Paraburkholderia fungorum: one gene and its partners. The main gene of each other region encodes a partner of the protein of the gene in region 3 in a complex. Links are inferred from orthologs where the notes say so. Each region holds a gene or a part of one and is shown on either strand. Other genes may lie near its edges. The genes, in order: secG, secA and secY.

Region 1 (2,959 bases), 2.2 Mb from region 3 along the record:
ATCGAATTCAAGGCAAAAATTGCCGCGCAATTGAAAGAGCAGGTGTGGCCGCATCTCGAAGCGGGCCGCATCAAGCCGGTGATCTATCGCGTGTTTCCCGCTGCGCAGGCCGCCGAAGCGCATGCATTGATGGAAAGCAGCACGCACGTCGGCAAGATCGTGCTCGCTTGGGGTCAGGATAGTTGACACGGTCGGTTTGACCCGATCCACCCCACGCAGTAAAATTGCGCGTTTTGCGCACGCCGAATGAATCCGAAAGGCGGACTGTAAGCGCAAACAAAGTCCGCCGCCAAGACAAGACGAGACGATGTCGAAACAACAACGAGCCAAGCTGGTAGTCGGTAACTGGAAAATGCACGGGCGTCTCGCCGCCAATGCCACGCTGTTGCAGGCTGTATCGCAAGGCGCGGGCGAATTGCCGGCCGACGTGCGCGTCGGCGTGTGTGTGCCGAGCCTTTATCTGGCGCAAACCCAGTCGTTGCTGGAAGGTGGTCGTGTCGCGTGGGGCGTGCAGGACGTGTCTGCGTTCACGCACGGCGCCTATACCGGTGAAGTGGCTGCGCCGATGGTCGTGGATTTCGGCGCCACGCTCGCGATTGTCGGGCACTCGGAACGTCGCGCCTATCATCGCGAAAGCGCTGAGCTGGTGGCGGTGAAAACGCAGCGCGCGCTGGAAGCGGGTTTGACGCCGATCGTCTGCGTCGGTGAAACGCTCGAAGAGCGCGAAGCCGGATCGACCGAGCAGGTAGTTGGTTCGCAACTCGACGAAGTGCTGGCGAAATTGTCGGTGCAGGAAGCGGCCCGCCTGGTCGTCGCGTACGAGCCGGTCTGGGCGATCGGCACGGGCAAGAGTGCATCGTCGGAGCAGGCTCAGGCCGTTCACGCGTTCCTGCGTGCGCGCCTGGCGGCGAAGGGCGAGGCAGTAGCGGATGTGCCGTTGTTGTACGGCGGCAGCGTGAAACCGGAGAACGCGGAAGAGCTGTTCCGTCAACCGGATATCGATGGCGGCCTGATTGGCGGCGCGTCGTTGAAAGACCAGGATTTCCTGGCGATCTGCAAGGCGGCGGCCGCAACGAGCGTCGCCGGTTAAGCAGGGCGCTTTGGTGGTGACTCCATCCCGTGCAACACAGCGTGTCGCGCGGTTAAATAAAGACTCAGGTGAGTGTGATGCTGTATTTGAAAACATTGATTATCGTCGTTCAGCTGTTGTCGGCACTTGGGGTCATCGGCCTTGTCTTGCTGCAACACGGCAAAGGCGCCGATATGGGCGCTGCTTTTGGTAGCGGCGCATCGGGCAGTCTGTTCGGTGCGACTGGCTCGGCAAACTTTTTGTCGCGTACAACCGCAGTGCTCGCAGCGGTATTTTTTGTCACGACGCTGACGTTGACGTACCTCGGCGCATATCGGTCGAAGCCTTCGGCAGGCTTGCTGGGCGCGGCAGTGACGGCTCCGGTTGCGGCCTCGGCAGCACCGTCGGCCTCTGCGCCGGTCGCAGGTTCGGCTGCCCTGCCGGCATCGCCTGCATCGGTCCCGGCTACCGACGTACCGAAATAAATTTCGCGGCAATTTGTCTCTTGTGCGTTGAACAATCTGTTTAAACAAGTTACAATCTAAGTCTTGAAGCGATTCGCGGGTTACAAGTTGTTTTCCCGGATTGCATGCAGTGCCGACGTGGTGAAATTGGTAGACACGCTATCTTGAGGGGGTAGTGGCGAAAGCTGTGCGAGTTCGAGTCTCGCCGTCGGCACCAAAATGTTATCTAAATGCCAGCCGCTTGCTTCAGCTTCGGCTGGCATTTTTCACTTCTGGGCACGGCTTAAGTAGGGCTTGTGGCATGTGCGTTTCGGAAGTGATTTCGCGGCAGGAGTGCTATGCTCCTGTCGGCACTCAGAACCGAACCAACCGATTGAGGATTGTCTTGAACCTCGCAGCCTATTTCCCCGTCTTGTTGTTCCTCATCGTAGGCACCGGTTTAGGCGTAGCGCTGGTCAGTATCGGTAAGATTCTTGGTCCCAACAAGCCCGATACAGAGAAGAACGCACCGTACGAGTGCGGCTTCGAAGCATTCGAAGATGCGCGCATGAAGTTCGATGTTCGCTATTACCTCGTCGCCATTCTCTTCATCATTTTCGACCTTGAAACCGCATTCCTTTTTCCGTGGGGCGTAGCTCTGCGCGACATCGGCTGGCCTGGCTTCATGGCAATGATGATTTTCCTGCTCGAATTCCTGCTGGGCTTCGCCTACATCTGGAAGAAGGGCGGCCTCGACTGGGAATGATGGATTAATCGCCGGTTTGCGTGGGTGGCCAAGGCTTGCCGCCCCGTCTGGAGTGGAAAGCAAATGAGTATCGAAGGGGTCTTGAAGGAAGGGTTTGTCACCACGACGGCTGACAAACTGATCAACTGGACGCGCACCGGCTCCCTGTGGCCGATGACGTTCGGTCTGGCGTGTTGTGCGGTCGAGATGATGCATGCGGGCGCTGCCCGTTATGACCTTGACCGCTTCGGCGTGGTGTTTCGTCCGAGTCCGCGTCAGTCGGACGTGATGATCGTCGCCGGCACGCTGTGCAACAAGATGGCGCCCGCTCTGCGCAAGGTCTACGACCAGATGGCTGAGCCGCGCTGGGTAATCTCGATGGGCTCGTGTGCGAACGGCGGCGGCTATTACCACTACTCGTATTCGGTAGTGCGTGGCTGCGACCGGATCGTTCCGGTTGACGTTTATGTGCCGGGTTGTCCGCCGACTGCGGAAGCGCTGGTGTACGGCGTGATCCAGTTGCAGGCCAAGATTCGCCGCACCAACACAATCGCCCGTCAATAAGGCCAACGCCTCCCCCACAATATGGCAAGCAAACTCGAGACCCTGAAAGCGAACCTCGAGGCGGCCTTTGGCGGCCTCCTGTTGAGCATCAACGAAGCAATCGGTGAAGTGACGATCGTCGTGAAGACGGCCGACTAC
Region 2 (3,473 bases), 170 kb from region 3 along the record:
GGCCTTGAAAAGGACGGAAAACGGCTCATGTTTGTAAATAAGGGCGTGTTCGCACCCTATTGCGCGTTCACGCCGCGATTGTACCGCGCGGGATGCACGCCAGCCCGGCTCGAGTCGTACGGTCACAAGCCGACGCAGCGGGCATTGTCCACAAGGCCAACGTAGCGCCTCTGACACAGGCGCGGCCGGGGGCGCGTGCTAAAATGCCCGATTCGAATTCACTCTTGGACTAAGCCGCCGAGGCCCTTCCGACCCCGGAGCGCAGTGCATGATCCGTACGATCGGCACCGCGCAACCCAGCCGAAGCCGCGACGCAGACACCGATCCGATGACCACCGGTTTTCTACAGAAGATTTTTGGCAGCCGCAACCAGCGGCTAGTCAAGCAATATCAAAAGACCGTCGCGGCGATCAATGCGCTCGAACCGCAGATCGAGCAATTGACGGACGATCAACTGCGCGCCAAAACGGGTGAATTCCGCCAGCGCGTCGCGAGCGGCGAATCGCTCGACAAGCTGTTGCCGGAAGCCTTTGCGGTCTGCCGCGAGGCCAGCAAGCGGGTGCTGAAAATGCGCCACTTCGACGTGCAGCTGATCGGCGGCATGGTCCTGCACTACGGCAAGATCGGCGAAATGCGCACGGGCGAGGGCAAGACCCTTGTCGCTACGCTGCCGGTGTATCTGAATGCGTTGTCGGGCCGCGGCGTGCACGTCGTCACGGTCAACGATTACCTGGCACAGCGCGACGCCGAATGGATGGCGCGTCTGTACAACTTCCTCGGTCTGTCGGTGGGTATCAACCTGTCGCAGATGGACCACGAGGCGAAGCAGCAGGCCTACGCTGCCGACATCACGTACGGCACGAATAACGAATTCGGCTTCGACTACCTGCGCGACAACATGGTCTACGAGACCGACGCGCGCGTGCAGCGAGCGCTGAATTTCGCGGTGGTCGACGAGGTCGACTCGATCCTGATCGACGAAGCCCGTACGCCGCTGATCATCTCCGGCCAGGCCGAAGATCACACCGAACTCTACGTGCGCATGAATGCGCTGCCGCCGCTGCTCGAACGCCAGATCGGCGAAGAAAAGGCGGACGGCACCGGCGTCGAAAAGCCGGGCGATTACACGCTGGACGAGAAAGGCCGTCAGGTTTTCCTGACCGAATCGGGCCACGAAAAGGCCGAGCGTCTGCTCGCCGAGTGGGGCCTGATCGGCGAAGGCGAGAGCCTTTACGCGCCGCAAAACATCACGCTGATGCACCACGTGTACGCAGCATTGCGCGCACACACGCTGTTCTTCAAAGACCAGCATTACGTGGTGCAGAACAACGAAGTGGTGATCGTCGACGAATTCACCGGCCGTCTGATGTCGGGTCGTCGCTGGTCGGATGGCCTGCACCAGGCCGTCGAGGCGAAGGAACACGTCAAGATCCAGAGCGAGAATCAGACGCTCGCGTCGATCACGTTCCAGAACTACTTCCGCATGTACGCGAAGCTGTCCGGCATGACCGGTACGGCGGATACGGAAGCGTACGAATTCAACGAGATCTACGGTCTCGAAACGGTCGTGATCCCGACCAATCGTCCTCCGAAGCGGATCGACAAGCAGGATCAGATCTACAAGACCGCCAAAGAGCGTTATGACGCGGTGATCCGCGACATTCGCGACTGCTATGAGCGCGGTCAGCCGGTGCTGGTCGGTACGACGTCGATTGAAAACTCGGAACTGCTGTCGCATCTGCTGAAGCAGGCCGGTTTGTCGCACGAGGTGCTGAACGCGAAGCAGCACGCACGTGAAGCGGAAATCGTTGCCGAAGCGGGCCGTCCGAAACGCATCACGATCGCTACCAACATGGCCGGTCGCGGTACGGACATCGTGCTCGGCGGCAATGCAGAAAAGCAGGCGTCGTTCCTCGAAAAGGACGAAACGCTCTCCGACGACGAAAAGCAGCGCCGTATCGCGAAGATTCACGACGAGTGGCAAGCGCTGCACGATCAGGTGAAGGCCGCTGGCGGTCTGCACATTATCGGCACCGAACGTCACGAATCGCGCCGCATCGACAACCAGCTGCGCGGCCGTGCCGGCCGTCAGGGCGACCCGGGTTCGTCGCGCTTCTATCTTTCGCTGGAAGATCCGCTGCTGCGCATTTTCGCGGGCGACCGCGTGCGCGCAATCATGGATCGCCTGAAGATGCCGGAAGGCGAGGCGATCGAAGCGGGCATCGTGTCGCGCTCCATCGAATCGGCGCAGCGTAAAGTTGAAGCGCGCAACTTCGACGTTCGCAAGCAATTGCTCGAATACGACGATGTGTCGAACGATCAGCGCAAGGTGATCTACCAGCAGCGCAATGAATTGCTCGAAGCGAACGACATCACGGAAACCATCGGCGCAATGCGTCATGGCGTGATCGCCGATATCGTTCATCAGTTCGTGCCGGCAGGCAGCATCGAAGAACAGTGGGACGTGCCTGAACTCGAAGAAGTGCTGCGCAACGAATGGCAGCTCGACCTCGCGATCCAGGAAATGATCAACGAGTCGAATTCGATCAGCGCGGACGAAATTCTCGAAGCAGTCGAAGCCGCAGCGGACGAAGCGTACGAAGCAAAGGTCGAACTGGTCGGCCGCGAGTCGTTCAGCTCGTTCGAACGCTCGATCATGCTGCAAACGCTGGACCGTAGCTGGCGCGAACATCTGGCTGCGCTCGACCACCTGCGTCAGGGCATCCATCTGCGCGGTTACGCGCAGAAGAATCCGAAGCAGGAATACAAGCGCGAGGCGTTCGAACTGTTCGCCGCGATGCTCGACGCCGTGAAGCTCGAAGTCACCCGCGTGGTGATGAACGTGCAGATCCAGTCGCCGGAACAGTTGGAAGACGTAGCCGATCAGTTGGAAGAGCAGGGCGGCCATCTCGAGAACGTCGAGTTTCGCCACGCCGAGTTCGCTGAAGCGGCAGCCGCAGCGGCCGTGCCGGTTGCGGCAGAAGCAGCGACCGCTGCGATGATCGGCGACGCGATGAGCCACGGCTCGTCGTCGCAAGTCACAGCCAACGTGAGCGCGGACAACGTGCCGAAGGTCGGCCGTAACGACCCGTGCCCATGCGGCAGCGGCAAGAAGTACAAGCAGTGCCACGGCAAGATCGTGTAATGCCGAAAGCGGCGCGCTCCCGAGCGCGCCGCGTCGTTTCATCCTGTGCTTCGCTGTAGTTTCGCATCAGATTTCGCGGTGGTTCGGCAACCTGCCCGAGCCATCAGTTTCCGTTTCCCTAATGCCGGCGCCTGCCGGCATTTTCTTCGACAGGTCGCGACCATGGCTGTCAATTTCCCTTCGATCGATCCCGCTCAACTCCACCCTGTCGCCGGCGTTTCGCTTGGCTGGGCAGAGGCGAATATCCGCAAGCCGAACCGCAAGGACGTGCTCGTCATTACCGTCGACGAAAGCGCGACCGTAGCCGGTGCGTTCACGTTGAACCGTT
Region 3 (3,027 bases):
GACCTTCTTGCGAACGCGTTGCGCCGCGGAGTTGTTCGAAGCCTTAGCCATTACGTTTTCCTGTAACTGTCAGTTCCGCTTACTTCTTCAGCGATTGCGCTGCACGACGCGGACCCTTGCGCGTACGGGCATTCGTACGCGTGCGCTGGCCGCGCAGGGGCAAGCCCTTACGATGCCGAACGCCACGGTAGCAGCCGAGATCCATCAGGCGCTTGATGTTCATCGTCGTTTCACGGCGCAGATCGCCTTCAACGATGAACTTGCCGACTTCTTCACGCAGCTTTTCGAGGTCTGCGTCGTTCAGGTCTTTGACCTTCTTCGAAAATGCCACACCAGCAGCGACGCAGATGTCGCGCGAGCGCGTGCGGCCGACACCGTAAATAGCCGTCAGGCCGATTTCGGTATGCTGGTGATTCGGGATGTTAACCCCTGCGATACGAGCCATTGTTTTTCCTCAAACAAAAAGCGCAGCAAAAAGCGCGGCGTTCAGCCTTGACGCTGTTTGTGGCGCGGATCAGAGCTGCAAATCACGCGCACAACGCCTTTGCGCTTGATGATCTTGCAATTGCGGCAAATGCGCTTAACCGATGCCATCACTTTCATGATATTACCCTTTTTTCAAATCACTTCGCCCGGAACACGATCCGCGCACGCGACAGATCGTAAGGCGTCAATTCAACCGTTACCTTGTCGCCCGGCAAGATTCGGATGTAGTGCATCCGCATCTTGCCGGATATGTGTCCCAATACGACATGGCCGTTTTCCAGCTTCACCCTGAAGGTAGCGTTAGGCAGGTTTTCGATGACTTCACCCTGCATCTGGATAACATCGTCTTTGGCCATATGTCCTTTCAACGCATCGGGACGCCGCCGCCTTTGAAATTAGCTTTCTTAAGCAGCGATTCATACTGTTGCGACATAACGTACGACTGCACCTGCGCCATGAAATCCATTGTGACGACGACAATGATCAGCAGCGACGTTCCACCAAAATAAAACGGCACGTTCCAGCGCAGCACCAGAAATTCGGGCAGCAGACAAACAAACACGATGTAGATCGCACCAGCCAGCGTCAGACGCGTGAGGATACGGTCGATATACCGCGCTGTTTGATCGCCCGGGCGGATGCCAGGGACGAAAGCGCCACTCTTTTTCAGGTTGTCGGCCGTTTCTCTGCTGTTGAACACCAGTGCGGTGTAGAAGAAGCAGAAGAAAACGATCGCCAACGCGTACAGCAACACGTACACGGGTTGACCGGGCTTAAGGGCTTCGGCCACGTTGTGCAACGTGTCTGCGAACCAGCTGGTACGCGACCCCGAACTAAACCAGTTCAGGATAGTTGCCGGGAAGAGAATGATCGACGATGCAAAGATCGGCGGAATCACGCCCGACATATTCAGCTTCAGCGGCAGATGTGAAGACTGTCCGCCGTAAATCTTGTTACCGACTTGCCGCTTGGCGTAATTCACAAGAATCTTGCGCTGGCCGCGTTCAATGAACACCACCAGATACGTCACAGCAGCAATCAGCGCGACCACGATAATCGCCGAGATGATGCTCATCGAGCCGGTTCGCACCAATTCGAAGAGACCACCGATTGCATTCGGGAAACCCGCTGCAATACCGCCGAAAATGATGATCGAGATACCGTTGCCAAGCCCACGCTCCGTGATCTGCTCACCCAGCCACATCAGGAACATCGTGCCCGTCACCAGCGTCACGACCGTCGTCAACCGAAACACCATTCCCGGATCGATCACCAAGCCCGGCTGATTTTCCAGGGCGACGGCAATGCCGAACGCCTGGAACGTCGCCAGCAGGACCGTAAAGATACGCGTGTACTGCGTAATCTTCCGCTGACCCGCCTGCCCTTCCTTTTTCAGCGCTTCCAGCTGCGGCGAGACAATCGCCAGCAACTGCATGATGATCGACGCCGAAATGTACGGCATGATCCCCAGCGCAAAAATCGTGAACCGCGAAAGTGCGCCACCCGAAAACATGTTGAACATGCCAAGGATGCCGCCCGACTGGCTTTGGAACAACTTCGCCAGCTGGTCCGGGTCAATACCCGGCACCGGAATGTGCGCGCCGATACGGTAGACGATCAACGCCAGCAGCAGGAATACTGCACGCCGACGCAGATCGCCAAACTTCGCCGCGCTGCGACCGGGTTTTGCGAGACTCGGGCTGTTAGCCAAGTACCTTCTCCGATGCAAATGCTAGTGACGGCAAATAACTTGCGCGTTACTCGGCAAAAGAGCCGCCGGCTGCTTCGATAGCAGCGCGCGCACCCTTCGTCGCACCCAGACCCTTCACAACGACCTTGCGCTTGAGCTCGCCCGTCGCGATGATCTTGGCGCTCTTGATCAGCTCACCGACCAGGCCGGCTTGCTTCAGAGCCAGCAAGTCGATTTCGTCGACCGGCAGCTTTTCCAGATCAGAGAGACGCACTTCACCAACGAATTCCTTCGTCAGCGAGGTGAAGCCACGCTTCGGCAGGCGACGTTGCAGCGGCATTTGACCGCCCTCGAAGCCAACCTTGTGAAAGCCGCCCGAACGCGACTTCTGACCCTTGTGACCACGGCCAGCGGTCTTGCCGAGGCCGGAGCCGATGCCGCGACCAACGCGACGCTTTGCGTGCTTCGCGCCTTCAGCCGGCTTCAGGTTATTCAATTCCATTATCAACTCCTTGAGTCCTGGTCAGCCGCTTAGCTGATGACCTTAACGAGGTACGAAACCTTGTTGATCATGCCGCGCACAGCCGGCGTGTCCTGCAACTCGCTAACCGAGTTGAGTCGGCGCAGGCCCAAGCCACGCACCGTAGCACGGTGCGTTTCACGGGTGCCGATCAGGCTCTTGACGAGCTGGACCTTGACAGTTTTATCAGACATGGTGTCCACCTTAGCCCAGAATATCTTCGACGGACTTGCCGCGCTTCGCCGCGATGTCGCCCGGCGTGGACTGCTTACGCAGACCGTCGAGCGTTGCACGAACGAGGTTGTACGGGTTCGTCGAACCGTGGCTCTTG

Evidence for each region.
Region 1: secY (region 3) and secG share a complex: the UniProt entries of both Escherichia coli proteins name them as parts of the sec protein translocase complex. The link is inferred for Paraburkholderia fungorum from one-to-one orthologs.
Region 2: the proteins of secY (region 3) and secA are in contact, whole or in part, in a crystal structure (PDB 3DIN), measured with the Thermotoga maritima proteins. The link is inferred for Paraburkholderia fungorum from one-to-one orthologs. Residues at the interface, in WP_004081795.1 of Thermotoga maritima: Glu108, Gly109, Glu110, Glu111, Ala236, Glu237, Arg238, Arg239, Ile240, Thr241, Ile242, Gln243, Tyr244, Ala245, Arg246, Arg247, Val248, Thr249, Gly250, Arg251, Arg252, Val253, Tyr254, Gly256, Ala257, Ser258, Thr259, Tyr260, Leu261, Pro262; in WP_004082002.1 of Thermotoga maritima: Glu261, Ala262, Arg263, Lys300, Ala301, Arg302, Thr303, Ile304, Ile305, Leu323, Tyr324, Asp325, Pro326, Val329, Ser330, Tyr333, Ile336, Lys340, Phe345, Val349, Glu363, Phe364, Tyr374, Ser375, Gly376, Gly377, Glu393, Ile395, Thr482, Ser483.

What each region holds. Positions count from the first base shown.
Region 1 is NZ_FNKP01000001.1:1,434,397-1,437,355, forward strand. Bases 53-2,860 are described here. They hold secG (preprotein translocase subunit SecG), read left to right. Parts: upstream 53-1,167; coding sequence 1,168-1,554; downstream 1,555-2,860. Other genes in these bases: BLS41_RS06330 (NAD(P)H-quinone oxidoreductase), read left to right, coding at 53-186; tpiA (triose-phosphate isomerase), read left to right, coding at 308-1,090; BLS41_RS06350 (NADH-quinone oxidoreductase subunit A), read left to right, coding at 1,919-2,278; BLS41_RS06355 (NuoB/complex I 20 kDa subunit family protein), read left to right, coding at 2,342-2,821; BLS41_RS06360 (NADH-quinone oxidoreductase subunit C), read left to right, coding at 2,843-2,860. Also shown: more of BLS41_RS06330, read left to right, coding at 1-52; more of BLS41_RS06360, read left to right, coding at 2,861-2,959. UniProt on the Escherichia coli protein: Subunit of the protein translocation channel SecYEG. Overexpression of some hybrid proteins has been thought to jam the protein secretion apparatus resulting in cell death; while this may be true it also results in FtsH-mediated degradation of SecY.
Region 2 is NZ_FNKP01000001.1:3,448,583-3,452,055, reverse strand. What follows is about bases 24-3,345. They hold secA (preprotein translocase subunit SecA), read left to right. Parts: upstream 24-328; coding sequence 329-3,145; downstream 3,146-3,345. Other genes in these bases: argJ (bifunctional glutamate N-acetyltransferase/amino-acid acetyltransferase ArgJ), read left to right, coding at 3,308-3,345; BLS41_RS15320 (DciA family protein), read right to left, coding at 24-29. Also shown: more of BLS41_RS15320, read right to left, coding at 1-23; more of argJ, read left to right, coding at 3,346-3,473. UniProt on the Escherichia coli protein: Required for protein export, interacts with the SecYEG preprotein conducting channel.
Region 3 is NZ_FNKP01000001.1:3,619,447-3,622,473, forward strand. What follows is about bases 25-2,900. They hold secY (preprotein translocase subunit SecY), read right to left. Parts: upstream 2,198-2,900; coding sequence 851-2,197; downstream 25-850. Other genes in these bases: rpsK (30S ribosomal protein S11), read right to left, coding at 25-51; rpsM (30S ribosomal protein S13), read right to left, coding at 80-445; rpmJ (50S ribosomal protein L36), read right to left, coding at 487-603; infA (translation initiation factor IF-1), read right to left, coding at 624-842; rplO (50S ribosomal protein L15), read right to left, coding at 2,244-2,678. Also shown: more of rpsK, read right to left, coding at 1-24; rpsE (30S ribosomal protein S5), read right to left, coding at 2,901-3,027. UniProt on the Escherichia coli protein: The central subunit of the protein translocation channel SecYEG. Consists of two halves formed by TMs 1-5 and 6-10.